Regions from separate parts of the Ralstonia sp. 110700041-2 genome, predicted to be linked through region 3. Evidence: predicted binding sites of a transcription regulator. Region 3 holds the regulator's gene; each other region holds the start of a gene.

Region 1 (3,970 bases), on a different contig from region 3:
TGGGATTGGCATCGGCAGCGCAGGACAGGCCTGAGGCACACAGCAGCAGCGCAGCAACGGCAAGGCGGGACGGTTTCATGCGGGACCTTTGTAGCGAAGTGGCAAAACAGCCATTACACACAACATCAGTGCTGGCCGGGCAGCCATGTTGCGCCAGGCGCACGGTCTTCACCCGCAGCTTGCTCTTGGCAAGCCGTCATGCAGTGGCACAACTATTCATTGCATGCATTACCGGTCATTCAAAGAATAAATTTCACAAATAATGCACGCGCCGCTAATCTGGTTTCCCCTTTGATTTGGCGAGCAGACGATGGCGGAGCTTTATCTCGTACGGCACGGACAAGCCTCGTTTGGCGCGGCGGATTACGATCGGCTCTCTGAGCGCGGCGAGCAGCAGAGCGTCTGGCTTGGGGAATACTTCGCGCGGCAGGACATCGTTTTTGATCGCGTCATCTGCGGCACATTGCGCCGCCATGAGCAGACCGTCGACGGCATCCTGCGCGGCATGGGCATGTCGGGCACGGCGTATGAGCAGCATGCCGGGCTGAACGAATACGACTTCCAAGGGCTGTTTGCCGCGCTCGGCGAGGATTTTCCGGAGCTGACGCAGCTCGCTTCGGGCTCGATGCGCGACCACTACCGGGCGCTCAAGCAGGTGCTGCATCTGTGGTCGGACGACAAGATCCGCGGGCCGCTGCCCGAAACGTGGGCCGCCTTCCAGCAGCGCGTGGCCGATGCGCGCGCGGCCATCCAGGCCGGCGGCGGGCAGCGTGTACTGGCGATCAGTTCCGGCGGTCCCATCGCTGTGACGGCGCAGCAGGTGCTGGCCGCACCGCCAACGAGCGCCATCGCGCTGAACCTGCAGATCCGCAACAGCAGCGTCTCGCAGTATTTCTTCAACGCCGAAGCGTTCCAGTTGGCCACCTTCAACGGCATCCCGCATCTGGACGACCCGGCGCGGCGCGCATTCCAGACATACGGCTGAACGCCCACGCGGACACGCCCACAACACATAACCATTGGAGGAGCACACCATGAGCACCAACCTGTTCGACCTGACCGGAAAGATCGCCCTGGTAACGGGCGCAAGCCGTGGCATTGGCGAAGAGATTGCCAAGCTGCTGGCAGAACAAGGCGCGCACGTGATCGTGTCCAGCCGCAAGCTGGCCGACTGCGAAGTCGTGGCGGAACGCATCCGCGCGGCAGGCGGCAAGGCCGAAGCGCTTGCCTGCCACGTCGGCCGCATGGAAGACATTACGGCGGCGTTCGACACCATCCGCAGCAGGCACGGCCGGCTCGACATCCTCATCAATAACGCGGCGGCCAACCCGCACTTTGGGCACATCCTTGAGACGGACTTGGCGGCCTATGAGAAGACCGTGGAAGTGAACATCCGCGGCTACTTTTTCATGTCGGTTGAAGCCGGCAAGATGATGAAGGCGCAGGGCGGCGGCGCGATCGTCAACACCGCGTCGGTCAACGCGCTGCACCCGGGCGACAAGCAGGGCATCTACTCCATCACCAAGGCGGCCGTGGCCCACATGACGCGCGCGTTCGCCAAGGAATGCGGGCCTTTCGGCATTCGCGTGAACGCGCTGCTGCCGGGGCTGACCAAGACCAAGTTCGCAGGCGCCCTCTTTGAAGACAAGGCCACGTACGACCGCTGGATCAGCGAAATCCCACTGCGCCGCCACGCCGAGCCGCGCGAGATGGCCGGCACGGTGCTCTACCTGGTGTCTGACGCAGCGAGCTACACCAACGGCGAATGCATCGTCGTCGATGGCGGCATGACGGTCTGACAACGGGGCGCTTACCGCATCGACCGAGCCGCCGCGCTATTGCGGCGCGGCCGCAACATCGTCCTTGAAATCTGTGGATACCTGTATATATTTACAGTAACTGTAAATTTATACAGCTCTTGTCATGGACGACCTGATCCGCATCGAAAACGAGTACGACCGCCAGACGGTGCTTTGGCTGCGCGAGCGCCTGGGTGAACAGGCTCTGAACGAAGTCGTGTTGCGCATGGATGTGCGCGGGCGGCCGTATGTGTCGGAAGTCTGCCGCACGCTGGGCCTGACGCCCCCGCCGCGCAGACGGGCGGCACCGCGTGCCCGACCGTTCAACCGGGCCGTGGGCGAAGCATATCTGGCCACCATTCGCGGCATCCTGGGCGGCCGGCAAGCGACGGCATAAGCCCGGCTGACGTTAATCCGCCAGCGTGGCGGCCGCCTCTTCGCGCAACCAGTCAAGCCACGCGCCGGCCGGGCTGTCGGGCGCAATAGGCGCATCGGCCAGCAGGTTGTAGCTGGAGCCGTCACGTCGGAACCCTTCGGGCGCAATCAGCCGCCCATCTTTCAGGTCATCACCGGTCATCAGCTTTGACGCGATGGCGGTGCCCTGCCCCGCCAGGGCCGCCTGCAAACTCAGATAGAAATGTTCGTAGCGCGCTTCGGGCAGCCGCCCTCGCGGCCGTGCCGTGCTGCTGGCGCGCCACCATGCCTGCCATGCATCGGGGCGCGTGGCGGTGTGCAGCAGCCGTCGACGCGCGGCAATATCCGCTTGGCGGGCGTGTACCGGGCCGATCCACTCATCGCAAATGGGCGCCGCATGCACGTGCGCGGGCCACGCAAAGTCATCACGGCGCAATGCGACGTCCACCCCGGTGCGCGCGAAATCGATCGGCCCGCCCGCCGCAAACAGATGCACCTGGATGGCCGGATGCCGCGCCTGGAAGCGCGACAGCCTCGGGATCAGCCACCGCATCGCCAGCGTCGGTTCGCATGACACCACCAGCGTTGAAGACATTGCCCGGCGGGCAATCCGGTCGATGCAATCTGTGAGAATTTCAAACGCATCGGTGGCAGCCGCATGCAACTGGTCGCCCGCTGGCGTCAGGAAGACGGCCCGATTGCGCCGCTCGAACAGATCCACTCCTAACGACGCTTCCAACTGTCGTATCTGCCGGCTGACAGCGCCATGCGTTACGTGAAGCTCCTGCGCCGCACGCACGAAGCTGCCGTGCCGTGCCGCAGCTTCAAACACACGCAGGGTATTCAGTGGAGGCAGCGCCATCTGTCAGTTTTTCTCACCTAAAAACGGCATCATAAATCGATTTTCAGCGATGACGGGTGCATCCAGAATTGGCGCACCCCCGCTTTGCGATTGCGCCCGACATGACCGAACTCCTTGCTGTTGCCGTCATCACCATCCTCGCCGTCATCAGCCCAGGCGCGGACTTTGCCATGGTCACGCGCAACAGCCTGCTGCATGGGCGGCGCGCCGGCGTGCTGTGCGCGCTGGGCATTGCGCTGGGCGTACAGGTGCACGTGTTCTACACGATGTTCGGCGTGGGGCTGCTGATTGCGCATGCGCCAACCCTTCTGCAGGGCATCAAGCTGGTGGGCGCGGCGTACCTGGTGTGGATTGGCTGGAATACGCTGTCGGCCAAGCCGTTGCCCAGCGGCGAGACTGCCGGTAACAGCGCCGGCGCTCCAACGCTATCGACCTTCGCAGCCCTGCGCATGGGCTTTCTCACCAATGCGCTCAATCCCAAAACGACGCTGTTCGTAGTCAGCACGTACACGCAGGTCGTTCACCCGGGCACGCCGCCGGCCGCGCAGTTCGGCTATGGCGTGTTCATGTCGGCGGCGCACGCGGTGTGGTTTGCGTTGGTGGCCGCAGTGTTTGCGTCAGGCGCGTTACGGCGTTCGCTGCTGGCACGGCAACGCATCGTGGACGGCGTGATTGGCGTGCTCCTGATCGGATTGGGATTGGCGCTGGGGCTCGCGCGGCTTGCGTGAGGCCGCGCACGGCAACCTCCCCATGCCGGTATCCATGCCGTCTGTCCCAGGTCTTCTGCTGCATTAACAGGCGCCAGCCTGTTTGAGACAGTGCCCTCGCGCCCTACCCGTCGCTACGTGGCGATGGAGACCACCGCGCAAACCCGCTGACTCGCAGCACAACCTCA
Region 2 (3,970 bases), on a different contig from region 3:
ACCAGCCGGATTCAATGCGTTCGGGCATCGACACCAGCCGCAGCCGCCCGCGGTAATACGGATAATTCTGACGTGTCAGCAGCGGGATCGGCTTCTCCAGCAGCCACAGCGGCCGCTCCGGCTGTTGCGCGTGCCATTGCGCCAATGCCTGACGCGCCGCGGCACGGCTCTGCGCGGTAGTCGCGGCATTCACCTCGACCCAATGGTTGGCGCGCTCGGGGCGATGATCAGCACACGGCTGCGGGTGACGCACGTTCTCAGCGCCCAGCCTGGCGATCAGCGTGTCGATCAGGCGTGCAGCATCTTCAGCGCGACCACCTGGCTCGGGAAACAGCGACTCCGTGGGCGGCGCGAGCGGCGTAGCGTCGGTCACCGTCAGGCGTAGTTCGACCACTGGTGCGATCAGCGTGAGCCGATGCACGCGCTCATGCAGCACCCGCGACAAGTGCGCCAGCGTGCGAACCGGCTGTGCCAGCGCGATCTCCACCGGCGTGGACGAAGCGGCATCCTCACTGCTCCGGCCGCGCCGGCGTTCGTGCTCCAGCGTGAGTCGATATGTCTTGGCGCCCAATTGAAGCGCCGACAGCCAGCCGACCAGCTGCAACAACAATTGCTCCGAGGCTGCCAGCACACCTTCCGCGTTATCGATGCGACCTGACAATTCCAACGGCACATCAAAGCACAACGGCGCGGTGAACCACGTGAAGCTCTCGTGCCCGTTGCCATAAGCCGCGTCGAGCGTATCCATCAGCAACGGCCCGCAGCGCCGCCGCAATCCGCTACGCGGTAACTCGCGCAAATCGGACAGCGTGCGGCAGCCGAGGCCCTCAAGCCAATCAGGCCGTGTAAGACGCGCCACCGCATCGACCGGCAATTGATCAAGCAACGTCGACAACCGCTCCTGCCGCACCGCCCTCCGCACGCGCCCCTGACGGGCTGCTGTGCGACGCCGGCCACGTATCGGCGCCGGCTGTGCACTGGCAAGCCATGCCGCACCGCGCGCCGTCGGCCCGGTGCCAAGCTGCGGCACGGCACCCAACCGAAACGCGCAATACCTCACCGCCCGACACAGCGCGCGATGCCCACCGAACAGGCGCAAGCTGGCCTCCACCTCCAACAGGACAGTTGCCTCATCCACCACGTCCAACGTCACATGCGGCGTGAATGCCAGCAACGCCAGCGCCAGCGATTGCACCAACCGTGCCTCGGCCGCCACGTCACGGTCAAGCTGTATAGCGTGTGGTACCAATGCCTGCGCTCCCGCCCGGCGCAGGCCTGCATGTACGCCTTCGCGCATCGCCAAACGGTTGGCCGACACCACGCGCTCCTGCTCCAACACCACCACCGGCAAAGGCAGCGCGGCCGGATCAGACCACCGCGGTCGAAGCGCGTCGAGTGGGAGACGGGGCAGATGCACCGCGATCCAGAACGGCATGATCGGGAGTGTTTTGATCGGGAACGTCCGACAAAGCATCGAACGCAACAGAAGACGAAGGAGACGAAAGCGCCGCCAGCAATTGCGCCGTGGCCGGATCCATGATGAACGGCTCGACGGGCGGCACAGACAACGGACGCACAGAAGCGCGACCGGCCCGAAGCGGATCCGCCAACGGCAGCAGCAATGGAGATTCACGCAACGGCCCGCGCCGCTTGTGGAAGAGGATGGACAGCACATCGGCGCCAGCCGGCTCCAGCCCCAGCCGCAGCACCGCCGGCGACGACTCACGCTGCGCCTGGGCCGGCCGGAACAACCAGATGGCGCTCTCTCCCGCCTGGGCCAACACTTGCAGCCTGCGAAGCTCTCCTGGGCGTGCCCGGTTCAGCCAGACCAGTACTCCGCCGAAAGCCTTGCTGCGTAGAACCTGCTCGGCTGCCCACAGAAGGTCAGCGGGCTTGTCAGCCCGCACCCATACGATTTGTTCAGGAGAGAAATCCCAGCCCACCAGCCTCACTGCATTCGGCAGATGCGGTGGAGCAATCAGCGCGATGCGCCCTGCGCCCGTGCACAGCGTAGACAACGTCGGGCGCAGCAACCGGCATTCACCAATACCGGATTGTGGACACAGCAGTTCGGTCAATCCGCCGAGGGGCCAGCCACCACCGGGCAACTCGGCATTCAGTGAATCATATCCAGTGGTCAGAACGCGCCCGCCGCCTCGCGCCAGACGGCCTGCACTCCACAATGCGGGATGCAGCGTTTCCGGCAATGGCGCCGTCGAGGCTTTCGGCGCGGGCGAACGCAACCTAGACACCTCGCGCACGGCGGGGGCATGGCATTTCGCCACATCTTCGGCGATGAAAAGAGACGAGGACAACGCAAACATGGAAACGCCAAAGCAAGCGATGAATACTGTATGAATATACAGTATCACAGCTTTCCTTCAACGCGGGCTAGTTTTGCGTGAGCGTTTGGGAACGGACAAAAGTTATGTTCCCTGCGACAAAGTTCGTTTCCCTGGCGTGGAACGCCAAAGTTAGGGTGTCTGACGGCCTCGGCAGAAGGCACTTCGCCGACAAAGTTACCTTCCCCTGCCCCCGCAAACCCGTGCCAACCTTGCGCGAGCACCCGAGAAATATTTTCCGCACTGCTGAGCGAACCAGTGCTGTACCGCTACATCACCTAACCCCGCCATCGCCTGACAGTGAATGAGACGCGTGCGGCAAGACTCAAAACCATCTCGCCTGTCGTCCAGCGCGAGCCAATGGGTAAGCCGGTGTCTCGATACGTACTGAAGTACCTGGCGACCTCTGGACATCCCCAACCAATACAATGCGTCGTCGATGCTGCCATTGAATGTCGAACCTGAAACACGACGCCGAAGATCCTCGATTGGCAAAGCATCCCGAGCGATCTCAAAGCCAAACTTTGGCACCCAGTCCGTCGACAAGACCAGCTCAACGAGGGGATGAGGTTCGAGCAGTTGGGCTAGTAGACCGGCATATTCAAATAGCTCGATTTGGCCAGGAGCACTGCTGACAACGCCTCCTGGCGTCAGATACGAGTTGCCTCGATGCAATACCCCGTCGTAGTCAAGCAAGAGTACCTGTCTGGTCATAGTGCCTCGCTGTTCCCGCCCTACCTTCGTTGGACATTCCAGCACTGCGTGGGAAATCTCGCAACAGGGCCACCACACTTACCCTAATTTCCTTGCCACCACGCCTTCGGCGGGCTTCGCCGTGTCCATCACACGAGACTGACGTGAGGCTCTAGCAGAGGTTCTGCGCGAGGTCTCGCTACTTGCCGGGGCCCCTTTCAGCTTTGGTTTAGCCGGATCGACCGGATCATGTGTCTGTGCATACTTGGCCACATACACCTGTTGGTAATCCTGGTCCTGGCAGATGCAGGAGCCTGACGGATGCTTATCTGCAGGACGCGTCAGTTCGACAGGAAGGGGCTTCAACAGGTCCACTTGAGTGATGCGGCTTTGCGCGGCCCCACCCAGCGCGTGGCGTACGACCGCGGCCGCCAGAAGCACTCCCGCCAGGGCAGACTGGTGGGCCAGCGGCACATGGACGTCGGCGCGAGGCTTACCGACCCTCAACTATGAGCTGGAGGACCGGAATGGGCGGAATGCTAACCCCGCCTCTTCCTCGTCAAGCCAAGCACGGTGCCGCTGACCGCAGCCAAGGGAAAGTAACTTTGTTCTCGCGCGGGGCTGCATGTATGGCGCAAGGGAAAACATCTTTGCAAGCGACCCTTTAATCACTCGCCACGATGTTCCTGCAAATCAAATACTTAGAAAGCGCGCCAGGGAAGATAACTTTTGTCCACTACCACGTTGCCAGACGGCGATAGCAAAACACTGGAATGGAGGGGCTTTGAAGTAACCGCCACCCAAATTGACACGATTCCGACCAATAAAGCGTCTTATAAACCACTTTTTATTGGCGTGCGTTTGCGGCGAATAGAGGAACCTCGTTCAGCAAGCCAGTCGCGAACCGAGCCTCCAAAAGCAAACACCCCAGCTCT
Region 3 (3,970 bases):
GCATTGAAGGTGTTCTTCCCTGCGCAAGCTGGCGATGCTTCGCATACGGCCATCGTTTCGATGACGGGCGCGGCGTCGGCAAGCTCCATCCCACAAACGGCCACCGCCACGCTCAAGGGCGGTGATCTGGGCCTGGCCGCCGCCGCGCTCGAAGCCAAGCGCGATGGGTTCGTGAACAGCTTGGCAGGGCAGGGCAAGTTCTCGATCGACATCGCGCGCACGGGCGACAGCATCGTCGTGAAGGTGACTGGCGCCTCCGCACACGGCTCGCGTCCGGAAGAGGGCGTCAACCCGCTGCCGCGCCTCGCGCTGTTCCTGCGTGCAGCCGATCTCGGCTTGGCAGACAACGCCTACGCTCATGCCGTGCGCTACCTCACCGACCTTTACGGCACCGACTACCTCGGCACTACCATGGGCGTCGCCTACAAGGACGACTTCATGGGGCCGCTCACCATTTCGCCTACGGTGATCGGCGACAAGAATGGCCGCGTGGAGGTGAGCGCCAACGTGCGCATGCCGCGCGGCAAAACGCCTGATGCGCTGCGCGGTGAAATCGCCGGCAAGATCAACGCATGGGCCAAGGCCAACCATGTCGCCCTCGAGATCAACCACGATCAAGGCAACTGGATGGCGCGCGATCCGAAGGGCGCGTGGCTGTCGACGCTGCTCAACATTTATGGTGACACCACGGGCCTCGACGCCAAGCCCGTGCCGACGGCCGGCAGCACGACGGCCAAGCTGATGCCGAACGCCATCAATTTCGGCCCGGCCATGCCGGGCAAGAAGTACACGGCGCACAACGCCAACGAGTACAAGGAAGTGCAGGACCTCGACCTCGATATGCAGATGTTCACCGAGATGTTGGTGCGCATCGGCAACCTGCAGTCAATGCAATAACCGACGCACGATCGCCATGAACATCATCCGCGCCAAGTCGTTCACCGCCGAGCGTGCCTGGGGCGCGCTCGATATTGCCAATATGAGTGGCATTACCACGCGCCTGCATTGGACGGACCAGCCTTACCGCTGGCATGTGAACGACGGTGAGGAGGTGTTCGTGGTGCTCGACGGTACGGTCGACATGCATTACCGCGAAGCCGGCGAGGAGAAAGTCGCGACGCTGGAACCCGGCGATATCTTCTTCGCCGGTATCGGCTGCGAGCATGTGGCGCACCCGCGGGGCGAGGCGCGAATCCTCGTCGTCGAGAAAGCGGGGAGCGTTTAGCGGCTCGCCTGCCGGTCGCGGCGCAAAAAAAAGCCCGCAATGTGCGGGCTTCGAATTCAGCGATCTCATTGCCCCTGAGGGCATTAGCAATACTACTGTCACGTACGCCAAACAACATCGGGGTAAACGTCCGTTTCACCGACGGAACATCGTTAAATGTGCCGTTGCAGCAACTTACGAGCAGAAAAAAACAGCCCGCTCAAACGGCGGGCCGAAAATCAGTTGAAGAAAGCCCTGTCCTCAGGGCACGGCAAGTGTATGAAATCAGTTGCGGCGGCAGCATTGGGGTATGCCCTGATCGGCCGCTGCAGCGCGCTTCACAGCCCTCATCGGCCTTCTCTTTCCCTCAGCAGCTTTCGGCGCCAGCAGTGCGCGAGGCCGCTGGAATCGCATCCAGCATGCGGCAGATGGCGGCCATGCTGCCGACCATCGTACGGCGCTGCTCCCCTTGATAGATGCGCACGCCCTGGGTTTGGCGGAAGGGAACCGGCTGTACCGGGCGGCGGCGGGAAGACATCGATCCGAGTCGCATGGCAGACCTCGTGAGTTCGGGTGGAAAAGCGAGTGGCAAGACTCCGCCCCGGCGAGCCGCTGGCTCACCTTCAAGTGGAATCAAACAGCGAAGGTTTGGCGCTGAGATGCGCCGGAGACTTACGGAGCAGCAGGCCGGATCAGACCGACGGCCAAGCCCTCCAGGTGAAACTCATCGCGATCCAGATCAACGTGGATCGGTTCGAAATCGGGGTTCTCGGCAATCAGCTCGACATGCCGGCCCTTGCGCTGGAAGCGCTTGACCGTGACGTCGTCGCCCAGTCGAGCCACGACGATCTTGCCGTTGGTGGCTTCACTGGCGCGCTGCACGGCCAGTAGATCGCCATCGAGAATGCCGGCGTCGCGCATGCTCATACCACGCACCTTCAGCAGAAAATCGGGCTGCGCAGAGAACAGCGACGGATCCACTTGGTACTGGCGATCAATATGCTCGGCAGCCAGGATCGGACTACCGGCGGCCACGCGGCCCACCAGCGGCAGTGTCAACTGCATCAATCCCATCGACGGCAGCGAGAACTGATGCTGCGCCGTGTCGCCCGCCGCCCGCAGCCGAATGCCACGCGAGGCGCCCGGCGTCAGTTCAATCACGCCCTTGCGTGCCAACGCGCGGAGGTGTTCCTCAGCCGCATTGGGCGACGAGAAGCCAAACTCCGCGGCAATCTCGGCGCGCGTCGGCGGAAAGCCCGTGCGCTGGATCGTCTGGCGGATGAGGTCATAAATCTGCTGCTGGCGGGGGGTGAGGGTGGCCATCGGCGTACTGTATATTTGAACAGGTGCTGTGATTTTATACAGTGACGCAGGAAGCGCAAGTGATTTTGTTGTGACCTGTTGCGCAGGCGCCCAGTCCTTATGACCGGCGTCAAAACCCATGCGACTGGTTAGAAGCTTATGCGCAATCCATGCAGGCGCGGCCGCGGCGAATCGCATAAAATCAAGGCCTTGACCGATTTTTGCATCGCCACATAACCCGATTGAGCTTCATTGGGTTGGCCCGAATGTCACCATGTCCGCCTTCAATCAAGAGACCGTTCTGAGCGTCCATCACTGGAATGACTCGCTGTTCAGCTTCAAGACCACCCGCGACCAGGCGCTGCGCTTCCATAACGGCCACTTCGTCATGATCGGGCTGGAGGTCGAAGGCAAGCCGCTGATGCGCGCCTACAGCATCGCGAGCCCGAACTACGAAGAGCACCTCGAGTTCTTCAGCATCAAGGTGCAGAACGGCCCCCTGACGTCGCGACTGCAGCATCTGAAGGTGGGCGACAAGCTGCTGGTGAGCAAGAAGCCGGTCGGCACGCTCGTACTGGATGACCTGCTACCCGGTAAGAACCTGTATCTGTTCGGCACCGGCACCGGCCTCGCGCCGTTCATGAGCATCATCCAGGACCCGGACACCTATGAGCGCTTCGAGAAGGTCGTGCTGCTGCACGGCGTGCGCCAAGTGAGCGAGTTGGCTTATGCCGACTTCATCACCCGGGAATTGCCGAACAACGAGTTCTTTGGCGATCAGGTGCGCGAAAAGCTGATCTATTACCCCACGGTTACGCGTGAGCCGTTCCGCAACATGGGCCGCCTGACGGACCTCGTCGACAGCGGCAAGCTGTCTGTCGATATCGGCCTGCCCCCGATGGATCCGGCAGTCGACCGCGCCATGATCTGTGGCAGCCCGGCCATGCTGGAAGACACCTGCAAGCTGCTCGACGACCGCGGTTTCAAGATCTCGCCGCGCATGGGCGAAGCGGGTGACTACGTGATCGAGCGCGCCTTCGTCGAGAAATAATCGATACGGCTTCTGTTGCAAACGCCGGCCTGGGTGCCGGCGTTTTGTTTTTGCCGGCGCCCCGGGCAATCCCGCGTCGGCAAAGGCGATGCGGGCGGATACAATGCGCGCCTTGCCCACCACGCATGTCTGCAACGATGTCCTTGCCTACCATCGCCATCCTCGCCACCGGCGGCACGATCGCCGGCTCTGCTGACGACGCTGGCTCCGCCGCACGCTATCGCGCTGGCGCCGTCCCCATCGATCAACTGCTCGCGGCCAGCAAGCTTGGTTTGGAGCGCCTCGCCAACGTGCGCGCTGAACAGGTCGCACAGATCGATAGCAAGGATCTGACCTTCGACGTATGGGAAAAGCTGGTGGCGCGTATCCGTCACTGGATCGACGTCGAGCGTGTGGATGGCGTGGTCATCACG
Region 4 (3,970 bases), on a different contig from region 3:
CGTCGCATTGCCCGAAATCGTGACGGGCGGCCCCGGCTCCTCGAAGCCGAGGTCGATCTGCTTGGCCCACGCCTTGGGCAGCCAGTCGGCCACCACTCGGCGCGACAGCGCGCAGATATCCAGCGGCACCATACCGTCGGTGGCGCCCATGTTTTCCATGCGTGCCAGCGAAAGCAACTGCTTGACGAGGTGCGCGGTGCGATCCGAGCTGTCGGCGATATGTGCGAGCGTGCGGCGCAGCTTGTCGGGCGACTGCTCGCGCTGTGCCAGCTCTGCCTGCATGCGCAGGCCGGCCAGCGGCGTCTTCATCTGATGCGCGGCATCCGCGATGAAGCGCTTTTGCGTGTGCACCGATTGCTCCAGCCGCCCGAGCAGATCATTGAACGATGCCACCAGCGGCGTCAGCTCCTGCGGCGCCGCGCCTTCGTCGATGGGGCTGGTGTCGCCCGGGTTGCGAGCGCGGATGCGTTCCTGAATCGCATTGAGCGGCGCCAGCCCGCGCGTGAGGCCAAACCACACCAGGATCACCGCCAACGGCAGGATCACAAACTGCGGCAGGATCACGCCCTTGATGATTTCGTTGGCGAGTTGTGCGCGCTTGTCGAGCGTCTCCGCCACTTGCACCAGCGCGGGTTTGCCGCCGGAGCCCGGCCGCTGCACGAAGGTATACGCAACACGGATCTCCGCGCCATGGATGTGGTCGTCGCGCAGTTGCACGAGGCCGCCGGCGTTGGCGTCTTCTTCGGGCGGCAGCGGGAGGTCGCGGTCCCCGGAGACAAACTCGCCGTTGGTGCCGAGCACCTGGTAGTAGATGTTGTCGGTTTCGTCCGCACGCAGGATTTCGCGCGCCGAGATCGGCAGTTGCAGCGTCACGCGCCCATTCACCTCGCGCAGTTGCTGGCTGAGCACGATCGCGCTCGATTCCAGTGCGCGGTCATATGGCGCATTCGCAATCGACTTGGCGACCAGGTACGTCACCGCAATGCTCATCGGCCACAGCAACAGCAGCGGCGCAAGCATCCAGTCCAGAATTTCGCCGAAGAGGGATCGGGCGGCGGGCCGCGTGGCGTCGTCTTCGAGGTGGGGGAGGGTGTCGGCGAGGTCGCCGCCGCCATCGCGGCCATCGCGGCCGTCGGCTCCGGGCACCGCGTCGGTGCGTTCGCGCAGCGATGCGCGATGCCGACGCCACGGCCAGGCCAGCCGATCACCCATGGGCAGCGGTGGCGGTGGTGGTTGGGGTGGCCGTGCGTTCCAGGCAATAGCCCAGCCCGCGCACGGTGGCGATGCGGATGCCTTCCACTTCGATCTTCTTGCGCAGGCGGTGGATGTAGACCTCGATGGCGTTGTTGCTGACTTCTTCGCCCCAGCCGCACAGATGGTCGACCAGTTGCTCTTTCGACACCAGGCGGCCCACGCGCGCCAGCAGAATCTCCAGCAGCCCGATCTCGCGTGCCGACAGTTCCACCACCTGATCGTGGATATAGGCAATGCGCCCGACCTGGTCGAATGCCAGCGGCCCATGGCGCACGAGCGTGGCGCCGCCGCCCGTGCCGCGCCGCACCAGCGCACGCACGCGCGCTTCCAGCTCGGACAGCGCGAACGGTTTGGCCATGTAATCGTCGGCGCCAAGATCCAGGCCCTTGACGCGTTCTTCCACGCTGTCGGCGGCGGTCAGGATCAGCACCGGCAGCATGGCCCCGCGCGAGCGCAGGCGCTTGAGGACCTCCAGCCCCGACATACGCGGCAGTCCCACGTCGAGGATCAGCAGGTCATAGGTCTGGGCCGTTTGCGCGGACAGCGCCGCGTCGGCAGTCGCCCCATCGGAGGCTTGGTCGACGGCGTAGCCCGCCTGGCGCAGCGAGCGTGTGAGCCCGTCAGCCAGCGTGGCGTCGTCTTCGGCAATCAGGATGCGCATGCGTGTCTCCCCGCGATGCCGGGCAAGATATCTTGCCCATCCCGCCCGCTACATTGTTTTCGCGCGACATCTGTTCTGGAGACTTGTCAAAACCACTGGTTTTTTATACAGTACTCCGAATTCGCGGTGCTGTAGTCTTGGCGGCGCTAAAGTCATGGAATGGGTCGCGTCGGGGCAATCACCCATCGGCCCGTTGTTGCAGGCAACCGCTGGAATCGCAAGCCCTTGCGGCCCATTTATACACCAATTTGCACGAAGGACGACCATGGAAGACGGTAAGAAGGCAGCCACGATGAGCGCAGAAAAGCAGAAGGCGCTGGCTGCCGCGCTCGCGCAGATCGAAAAGCAGTTCGGCAAGGGCTCCATCATGAAGATGGGCGACGCCGAGGTCGAGCCGGTCCAGGTCGTGTCGACGGGTTCGCTGGGGCTGGATGTGGCGCTGGGCGTTGGTGGCCTGCCGCGCGGCCGTGTGATTGAAATCTACGGTCCGGAATCGTCGGGCAAGACCACGCTGACACTGCAAGTGGTTGCCGAGATGCAGAAGCTGGGCGGCACTTGCGCCTTCATCGACGCAGAACATGCGCTTGACGTCACTTATGCCGATAAGATTGGCGTAAGTGTCCCGGACCTGCTGATCTCCCAGCCGGACACGGGTGAACAGGCTTTGGAAATTGCCGACGCGCTGGTGCGCTCGGGCTCGGTTGATCTGATCGTCATCGACTCGGTGGCCGCTCTGGTACCGAAGGCTGAAATTGAAGGCGAAATGGGCGATGCGTTGCCCGGCCTGCAGGCCCGTCTGATGAGCCAGGCGCTGCGCAAGCTGACCGGCACCATCAAGAAGACCAATTGCATGGTCATCTTCATCAACCAGATCCGCATGAAGATCGGCGTGATGTTTGGTTCGCCGGAAACCACCACGGGCGGTAACGCGCTCAAGTTCTACGCTTCGGTGCGTCTGGACATCCGCCGTATCGGCTCAATCAAGCGGGGCGACGACGTGGTCGGCAACGAAACCAAGGTCAAGGTCGTCAAGAACAAGGTGGCGCCGCCGTTCCGCGAAGCCATCTTCGACATCCTCTACGGTCAGGGCGTATCGCGCGAGGGCGAGATCATCGACCTGGGCGTGGAAGCCAAGGTGGTCGAGAAGTCTGGCGCCTGGTACAGCTACGGCGGCGAACGCATCGGCCAGGGCCGCGACAACTGCCGCGAATACCTGCGCGAGAACCCCGACCTTGCCCGTGAGATCGAGAACAAGGTCCGCGAGCAACTGGGCGTGACGCCGATGGGCGCCGTCGCAGTGGCCGAGGAAGTCGGAGAAGAGTAATTGGGTTGGCCGTCGGCGCAGATCGATGGCTCTATCGAGCTTCATACGCCTGCCGTTCCCCAACGGTGGGCGTTTTTCTTTGGAACCGGCTTCTTGAACGTCAAATCCGCATGCCGTTGCCACGTCAACCGTTATCGCTGAAGGCACGTGCGCTGGGCTATCTGTCTCGGCGCGAGCACAGCCGCGTCGAATTGCGCCGTAAGTTGGTCCCGCACGCCGAGTCCGCCGAGGAGGTCGACGCGCTGCTGGATTGGCTGGAGGGCGAAAACTGGCTCTCCAACACGCGTTTTGCCGAAAGCATGGTGCACCGCCGCGCGGGCCGCTACGGTACAGCGCGCTTGATGCAGGAGTTGAAAACGCATCAGCTCGGCGAAGAGACGCTGGGCGAGGTCAAGGCGCAACTGCAAAGCACGGAAGCAGTCCGGGCGAAAGCCCTGTGGGAAAAACGCTTCGGCCGCCCACCGGCCGACCTGGCCGAACGGGCCAAGCAGGTGCGATACATGATGGCGCGCGGATTCTCCCGTTCCGTAGTGTCGCGCATCATCGCAGGGGCGGATGAGCTGCTGGAAGATGGCGACATGTCGGACTGAACATCGACGATCTCGCAACAATTCAGGCGGACAATCCTCTTGTGTGCAGATTACGTGGGTTGCACCTCATGCGATCGTTGCAACCACTTTCACACTGCATTGCAGCACGCGACCAGTCCGGTCGTGACGACGTGTTAAAAT

What was found. Region 3 encodes LexA, which represses DNA repair genes until DNA is damaged. Its sites were predicted from a motif close to ACTGTATNNNNATACAGT; they were not measured.
Region 1: the regulator LexA is predicted to act here: its motif matches at 1,880-1,897, upstream of ACUXH0_RS00465 (CppA family protein).
Region 2: the regulator LexA is predicted to act here: its motif matches at 2,350-2,367, upstream of imuA (translesion DNA synthesis-associated protein ImuA).
Region 4: the regulator LexA is predicted to act here: its motif matches at 2,010-2,027, upstream of recA (recombinase RecA).

What each region holds. Positions count from the first base shown of each region.
Region 1 is NZ_JBSFAI010000001.1:102,963-106,932, forward strand. It holds gene ACUXH0_RS00450 (M20/M25/M40 family metallo-hydrolase) at 1-79, opposite strand, end outside; gene ACUXH0_RS00455 (histidine phosphatase family protein) at 311-985, shown strand; gene ACUXH0_RS00460 (SDR family oxidoreductase) at 1,035-1,799, shown strand; gene ACUXH0_RS00465 (CppA family protein) at 1,924-2,196, shown strand; gene ACUXH0_RS00470 (LysR family transcriptional regulator) at 2,209-3,075, opposite strand; gene ACUXH0_RS00475 (LysE family translocator) at 3,177-3,803, shown strand.
Region 2 is NZ_JBSFAI010000018.1:115-4,084, reverse strand. It holds gene ACUXH0_RS22835 (Y-family DNA polymerase) at 1-1,435, opposite strand, end outside; gene imuA (translesion DNA synthesis-associated protein ImuA) at 1,368-2,324, opposite strand; gene ACUXH0_RS22825 (HAD domain-containing protein) at 2,520-3,056, opposite strand.
Region 3 is NZ_JBSFAI010000008.1:266,735-270,704, reverse strand. It holds gene ACUXH0_RS14460 (dipeptidase) at 1-897, shown strand, start outside; gene ACUXH0_RS14455 (cupin domain-containing protein) at 914-1,225, shown strand; gene ACUXH0_RS14450 (hypothetical protein) at 1,572-1,757, opposite strand; gene lexA (transcriptional repressor LexA) at 1,877-2,527, opposite strand; gene ACUXH0_RS14440 (ferredoxin--NADP reductase) at 2,781-3,557, shown strand; gene ACUXH0_RS14435 (asparaginase) at 3,695-3,970, shown strand, end outside.
Region 4 is NZ_JBSFAI010000013.1:18,391-22,360, forward strand. It holds gene ACUXH0_RS18660 (sensor histidine kinase) at 1-1,212, opposite strand, end outside; gene ACUXH0_RS18665 (response regulator) at 1,205-1,915, opposite strand; gene recA (recombinase RecA) at 2,181-3,239, shown strand; gene recX (recombination regulator RecX) at 3,350-3,829, shown strand.